Regions from separate parts of the Halomonas sp. NPDC076908 genome, predicted to be linked through region 1. Evidence: predicted binding sites of a transcription regulator. Region 1 holds the regulator's gene; each other region holds the start of a gene.
What was found. Region 1 encodes PhoB, which activates phosphate uptake and scavenging genes when phosphate is short. Its sites were predicted from a motif close to TGTCATANNNNTGTCANA; they were not measured.
Positions count from the first base shown of each region.

Region 1 (2,266 bases):
CATGCGCGCGGCTGGATGCGTGGTCAATGATTATGCCGACCGTCATTTTGACGGCCATGTAAAACGCACTAAACACCGTCCGCTAGCCACTGGCCGTATTAGCGAAACCGAGGCGCAGCTGCTGTTTATCGCGTTAGTGGCAGCGGCGTTTATTTTAGTGCTACTGACCAATTGGTTTACGGTGGCACTGTCGTTAGGCGGTGTGGCGCTGGCAATCATTTATCCGTTTATGAAGCGCTACACCCATTTCCCACAAGTAGTATTGGGGGCTGCGTTCTCGTGGGCAATTCCCATGGCCTTTGGTGCCGTGTTGGGCTATGTCCCGCTGGAAGCATGGCTGCTGTTCTGTGCCAACGTACTATGGACGGTGGCATACGATACTCAGTACGCCATGGTAGATCGTGATGATGATCTGAAAATTGGCATTAAATCAACGGCTGTTCTGTTTGGTAGTGCCGATCGCCTAATGATTTTTTTGCTACAAATAGCCACCTTAACGCTACTCGCCTGGGTCGGCTGGCGGATGGAATTAGGTGGCTTTTTCTGGCTTGGGCTGGCTGCGATGGCAGTGACGTTTGTGTATCAACAGCGGTTGATTCGCCATCGTGAGCGTGACGCTTGTTTCCAAGCGTTTCTCAATAATCACTGGTCGGGCCTGCTGATATTTGCCGGTATCGCGCTAAGTTGGTGGCCTGCTGCTGGCTGATAGCGGCTATTGTCATGTAATTGTCATCAATCCATGGTGTTATCGTCACTGACATGTCATTGAACTAGTTTCTTTGAGCAATTTTCTTTGAGCTGTTTTTCATTGAGCTGTTTTTCATTGAACACCGTGAGGCATTGGTATGACCGCCAAGACCGTTCTGATTGTCGATGACGAGGCGTCCATTCGCGAGATGATCGCAGTAGCGCTGGAAATGGCTGACTATCGCGTGCTTGAAGCGGATAACGCCCAGGATGCCCATGCCATATTGGTCGATCATCAGCCTGATTTAGTACTGCTCGACTGGATGATGCCTGGTACCAGCGGCATTGAGTTAGCCAGACGCTTAAAGCGTGATGAAGCCACCGCTGAGATACCTATTATTATGCTCACCGCCAAAGGTGAGGAGGATAATAAGATTCAAGGGCTTGAAGCAGGTGCTGATGACTACATCACGAAACCTTTTTCACCCCGTGAGCTGGTGGCACGTCTTAAAGCAGTGTTGCGCCGAGCTACTCCTCGTGGCGTTGAAGATCCGATCGAGATTAACGGCCTGCTGTTGGATCCGGTAAGCCATCGTGTGAGTGCCCACGGCAAAGCGTTGGAAATGGGGCCAACTGAATATCGGCTGCTGCAATTTTTCATGACCCATCAAGAGCGCGCTTACACACGCAGCCAACTGCTCGATCAAGTATGGGGTGGCAATGTGTACGTTGAAGAGCGCACGGTTGATGTACATATTCGCCGCTTGCGTAAAGCGCTGGGCGACGTGCATCAAAACCTGATTCAAACGGTTCGGGGCACCGGATACCGTTTCTCTTCACGGGTATAAATGTGCGCTTATGGAGCCGTGAGCTGTGGCGACTAGCGTGGCTGGCTACGCTAGGCACTTGCTTAGGTTGGCTGCTAGGCTCCGCTGGCGTCGGGCTATCTGCGGGGCTAGCGGTGTGCCTGTTTTATCATCTGCGTCAGCTGCGTGCCTTGTACCTTTGGTTAACCCTTCATCCCCAAGATGAGCCTCCTGCTGCCCGCGGTATGTGGGGCGAACTATTTGATCGTTTATACCGCTATCAAAAAAGTCAGCGCATCACTCAAAGTCGCCTGCGCGCTACCTTAGCGCGCATTCAAGAGTCGTCGGAAGCGATGCGCGATAGCGTCGTTATGCTTGACCGTCATGGTGACCTTGAGTGGTGGAACAGTGCCGCGACCGAGATGCTTGGGCTGCAAACTGCCCATGACCGTGGCCAGCACATTACCAACCTGCTGCGCGACCCAGGTTTTATTGGTTATTTTAATGGCCGCAACTACAGTGAGCCGTTAACGCTAACGTCGCCGATTGATGAGCGGCGTATTCTGCAGTATCAAATTACCCTTTACGGTGACGACGAACGCTTAGTCATGGCGCGGGATATTACCCGTCTGCATCGCCTAGAGCAGATGCGTCGCGATTTTGTCGCCAACGTATCCCATGAATTGCGTACCCCCCTCACCGTGCTTTCCGGTTATTTAGAAACCTATGGTGATCTTGCTGATCAGCTTCCGCCACGGTTAGGTAGAGGTATT
Region 1 covers NZ_JBNNIW010000008.1:115,007-117,272, forward strand. Annotated here, with positions in the region: gene ubiA (4-hydroxybenzoate octaprenyltransferase) at 1-706, shown strand, start outside; gene phoB (phosphate regulon transcriptional regulator PhoB) at 846-1,535, shown strand; gene phoR (phosphate regulon sensor histidine kinase PhoR) at 1,538-2,266, shown strand, end outside.

Region 2 (2,266 bases), on a different contig from region 1:
TGCTGGGCAAGGATGAGAAACACTGCTTGCTGGCTATCATGGTAGGCATCCAGTGCAAGGGTGGCGCGGTGAAGCCACTCCGCTGGCGTTTGTGCGTCGGGTAAGGGCCAGTGTTGGGCGCTTAAGGCATTGCCACGCGCCGCTTTGCTGCTATCTGAAGGGCGCAAAGGAACCTGTTCAGCCAGCATAAGCGCCAAGGCCCAAAGGGCTTCCGGGTCGCCGCCCTTTAACTCAAGTTCTATTTCTCGAATTGGCGTTCGGTAGCCAGCACTACTAATCTCACCTTCATCCAGCACCAATTCGATATGGCTCTCCTGGCCCTGATCCTGATCAGTGTCGCTATACGAGGAGACTTCTTCCTTCAACTGCCAACTGCGGCGCGTGAAATCGGTGCTGAGTTGAGGGGTAAGGGTATCCAGTACGCCGCTAAGCTCGCTTTGAAAAGGAGGCAGTGCTGCTAATGCAGTGAGATCTAACTGGGCGTCAGGAACTTGCCATTCCCACTCCTGTCGTTGGGAGAGGCCGCCGCTACCGTGGCCTGCGGTTTTGACGGTTTGTAGTACGAGGCCATCTACTTGGCGTAGGCGTAAGGCAATGCGTGCCTTGGCCAAATCACCTTCAGGCGTATCAAAGTAGCTATTGACCAAGGTTTGTTGCTGAAAGATTTTTTTACTGAGCAATGGGTGCTGCGCAACAGCGTCAGGCCCAGCGGGGGCAAGGGCTAGCTTGATTTCTACTTCAATGGGAGTTGGAGATTTCATGGCGCTAGCCACCTCACTATCATGACATTTAGATGAATATTTGATGACATTTATGAACTTTTCATGACGGCGGCGAGCGCACTCATTATACTGGCGCCGCCATTTCCAGGCTTCCCGAAAACAGGCTTAAAGGCTCTATGGTTACCTCCAACCCTTTTTCCTCGATGTTTGGCCGCTCGCCATTCCAGCCGTTGCTGGCCCACATCGTCAAGGCCAATGAATGCGCCGACCAGTTATTGCCGTTCTTTGAGGCATCGCTTGTTGGTGATTGGGACCGCGCTGCTGAACTGCGTGAAAACGTCACTCGCCTAGAGCATGACGCAGACACGTTGAAAACAGAGCTACGGTTAAACCTACCTAACACCATGTTTCTGCCTGTCTCGCGTTCTGATCTGCTCGACCTGATCAGCGTGCAGGACAAAATTGCCAATAAGGTTCGTGACATTACCGGCATTATGCTGGGGCGTAAAATGCGCGTGCCTGACGAGCTGGCGGAACCCATGCGCGCTTATATTATCACCAGTGTTGCCTGTGTGGCCCAAGCGCGCCAAGCATTGGAAGAGCTTAAAGAGCTATTGGAATCGGGTTTTGGGCGCAATGTTTCCGATGTGATGCAGAACATGATCCGCGAGTTACACACGCTTGAGCATGAGGCCGATGGCCAGCAGGTGTCGATTCGCCGCCAACTGTTTGCGCTCGAGAGCCAACTGCCACCTGTCGATGTGATCTTTCTCTACAAGATTATTGAATGGGTTGGTGAACTATCCGATCGCGCTGAGCGCGTGGGTAGCCGTCTGCAGATCCTGACAGCCCGCTAAGGGGAGCTTCATGCTGATTATTGCCCAACACGGTGAAATCTTCATTATCCTGGCCTGTTTGTTTGGCTTCTTTATGGCTTGGGGCGTCGGTGCCAATGACGTTGCCAATGCGATGGGAACCTCGGTGGGGTCGAAAGCGATCACCATCAAACAAGCTATTATTATCGCGGTAATTTTTGAGTTCCTCGGCGCTTGGCTGGCCGGTGGTGAGGTTACTGCAACGATACGTGGCGGGATGCTTGATCCCGTCTTGCTGGAAGCGAATCCAGAGCTGTTAGTCTACGGCATGCTGTCAGCGCTATTAGCCGCCGCTATTTGGCTGATGGTGGCGTCGGCGCGGGGTTGGCCGGTGTCTACCACTCACTCTATCGTCGGTGCCATCGTCGGTTTTGGTGCGGTTGGATTAGGTGTGGAAGCCGTTGCTTGGAGCCGTGTCGGCACGATTGCTTCTAGCTGGATTATTTCACCACTGCTCGCCGGTACCATCGGTTTTGTACTGTTTAAATCGGTGCATCACCTGATTTTTGAAAACAAAGACCCCTTTGCCGCCGCCAAGCGCTATGTGCCGGGGTATATCTTCCTGGTGGGCTTTATTGTCTCGATGGTGACGCTGACCAAAGGGCTTACCCACGTAGGCTTGGATCTTAGCTTTGGACAAAGCTTCTTGCTGTCGATTTTGCTGGGCGT
Region 2 covers NZ_JBNNIW010000034.1:25,803-28,068, forward strand. Annotated here, with positions in the region: gene ACQKE4_RS16640 (CYTH domain-containing protein) at 1-761, opposite strand, end outside; gene ACQKE4_RS16645 (TIGR00153 family protein) at 899-1,579, shown strand; gene ACQKE4_RS16650 (inorganic phosphate transporter) at 1,590-2,266, shown strand, end outside.
Region 2: ACQKE4_RS16640 (CYTH domain-containing protein) is a predicted target of PhoB. The motif match lies at 793-810, and genes of this name have one in related genera.

Region 3 (2,266 bases), on a different contig from region 1:
CTGCGCCGAGTCGTGCGTGAGCATGGCAACATAGCGCTGGTAATGATCGATTACCTTCAGCTCATGCAGATTCCCGGTTTCAATGAAAACCGTACTGGGGAAATTTCTGAAATCTCGCGCTCCTTAAAAGGGTTGGCAAAAGAATTTAACTGCCCTGTGGTCGCACTTTCACAGCTAAACCGCTCTTTGGAGCAGCGCCCCAACAAGCGGCCAGTCATGTCGGATTTGAGGGAGTCTGGAGCGATTGAGCAGGATGCGGATGTTATCGCCTTCGTTTATCGTGATGAGGTTTATAACCCAGATAACCCCGATAACCAGGGCATCGCTGAGTTAATTATCGGTAAGCAACGTAACGGGCCTATCGGTACGGTGCATATGGCGTTTATTGGTAAATATACCCGCTTTGAGGATTTGGCTCCGGATAGTTACGGCGAAGCTTTCGGTGATTAAGCAGTCTCTGATTAACTTGAGGATGGGGAGTAAGCTCGTATAATGCCCCACCCAGAAATGTAGATAACGGGAGTAGCAAATGGCAGGTGGATTTCGGCGCGGAAATAGGCAGCGTCTTCCTAAGCTAGAAGGTCGCGGTGAGTTGCAGTCGTTAGAGCGCGAAGGACCTTTTAAAGAGTGGCTAGGTATGCCCGATCTTTACCGTTACCACTTAGTTGTGGAGGGTGAAAAGTATAGCTATCAAACTGAAGATGGCGAGCTTCCTGTGGCAGTAGGAGATAAGGTGGTTTTCCGCTACAAGGAAACAAAAGGCGGTAATTGGATCGACCGTAATTCGCTTGGTAAAGCTATCGACCCTTCTGAATATCAACGTTAAGCACTGTTTGTTGACTCTTTGGTCAGGAACTCTCTTGCACTGTTGCCCTCCTAGTTATTAAATGTAGAAGTGTTGAATGTTTTGGCGATGGAGATCGTCATAACATTGCAATAATCAGGCAACAGGAATGTCATCGGGTACAGGCATGCTGTGCCCGATGATGTATACAAATAATAGGAGGGAACCATGGAACTGAAGGATCTAAAACAGTTTGTCGCGAGTCACGACAATTTTGAAATACGCGTGATTACCCATTCGGGCAGCCGTTTTTATCAAATCGAGTTAGAAGACGTTGAAGCCGAGCGCCATATGCTCATGCAGCGCGGTAAACCAATGCTGTTTCGCTCGCTAGATGATGTTTACATGGAGCTTAAACGCGCCGGTATTCATCGCGCTTACTTAGTCCAGCATGTGCCCCACGATGAAGTAATTGGCCGTGATGCGCACTACAGTGAGCCTCTCACTTCACGTATGCCGCTAGTTTTTTAAGCTGGTTTTTTTAAGCTAGCTTTTTAAGTTAGTTTTTAAATTAGCTTTTAAAGTAAGGCGCTATCAACAGCTAGCCCTTCCCCTTACGTTTTTCCCACCACTGCCCGAGCCGAATTCGGCGGCGGGCAAAAAACCGGTAACCGGTGTTCATTAAGCCGCGTACTCCCGGTAAGCACGAAAATCTCACCAGCCGCCGGTAGCCCAACACAGCATAGAGGGCACGGCTGGCATCCATCCCGATATACCACGCTCCTAGGCTGTTGCGCAGGTGCAGTTGCCCCATCATGGCGGCAAAGTCTTGGCCATGCTCCTGGGCTTAAATTCACTGGCTTGAATATTCACCAGCGCGATATGTTGCCGCTGAGATAGCGGCAGTGTTGTCAGTGATCAGACATTTTGTCGATATATTTACCGGAGGCGCAGTAGGGCTTGGAGCCTATCAAACCGCCGCCTGCATGCAGGACCATGCCCAGCGTGTTAGGCAGCTCTACCCACTCGCTGGCATCGGCGTACACCGCTAGATACCAATCACATAAAGCCTCGGGTTTAATCTCACACAGCAAAGCGAAATTGCCCGTTACCATTAGCCGCTGAATATGGTGGGCGTAATTATTGTCGATAGTCATCTGGGTCGCGCTGAAAGCCAAGCTTGTTTGCAGCCTTATAAGCTGGCATTTGGGTCCAGTAGAGCCCCCGAACATACCCTCGCCATCCCAGTATCTGGTGAATAAACCCTCCACGGCATTGATTAGCGCATCGCCTGTGTAGTAACGCTGTGCGGTGGCCTCGCACACTTCATGGGGTGTCAATAAACCGATATTCAGTGCTGCAGAGCGTCGCGAGTGGTAAAAAAACGGCGATGCGTCGCTGGTGGCATCCTGGTATCGGCCAAAGTGAGTCAATCCATGCTGCATAAAGTGTTTAAGGTCGACCAATGCCTGGCGCCGGGTG
Region 3 covers NZ_JBNNIW010000009.1:79,916-82,181, reverse strand. Annotated here, with positions in the region: gene dnaB (replicative DNA helicase) at 1-450, shown strand, start outside; gene ACQKE4_RS07355 (hypothetical protein) at 530-826, shown strand; gene ACQKE4_RS07350 (DUF6482 family protein) at 1,013-1,315, shown strand; gene ACQKE4_RS07345 (DCC1-like thiol-disulfide oxidoreductase family protein) at 1,386-1,598, opposite strand; partial or broken gene ACQKE4_RS07340 (cryptochrome/photolyase family protein) at 1,699-2,266, opposite strand, start outside.
Region 3: ACQKE4_RS07350 (DUF6482 family protein) is a predicted target of PhoB. The motif match lies at 922-939, and genes of this name have one in related genera.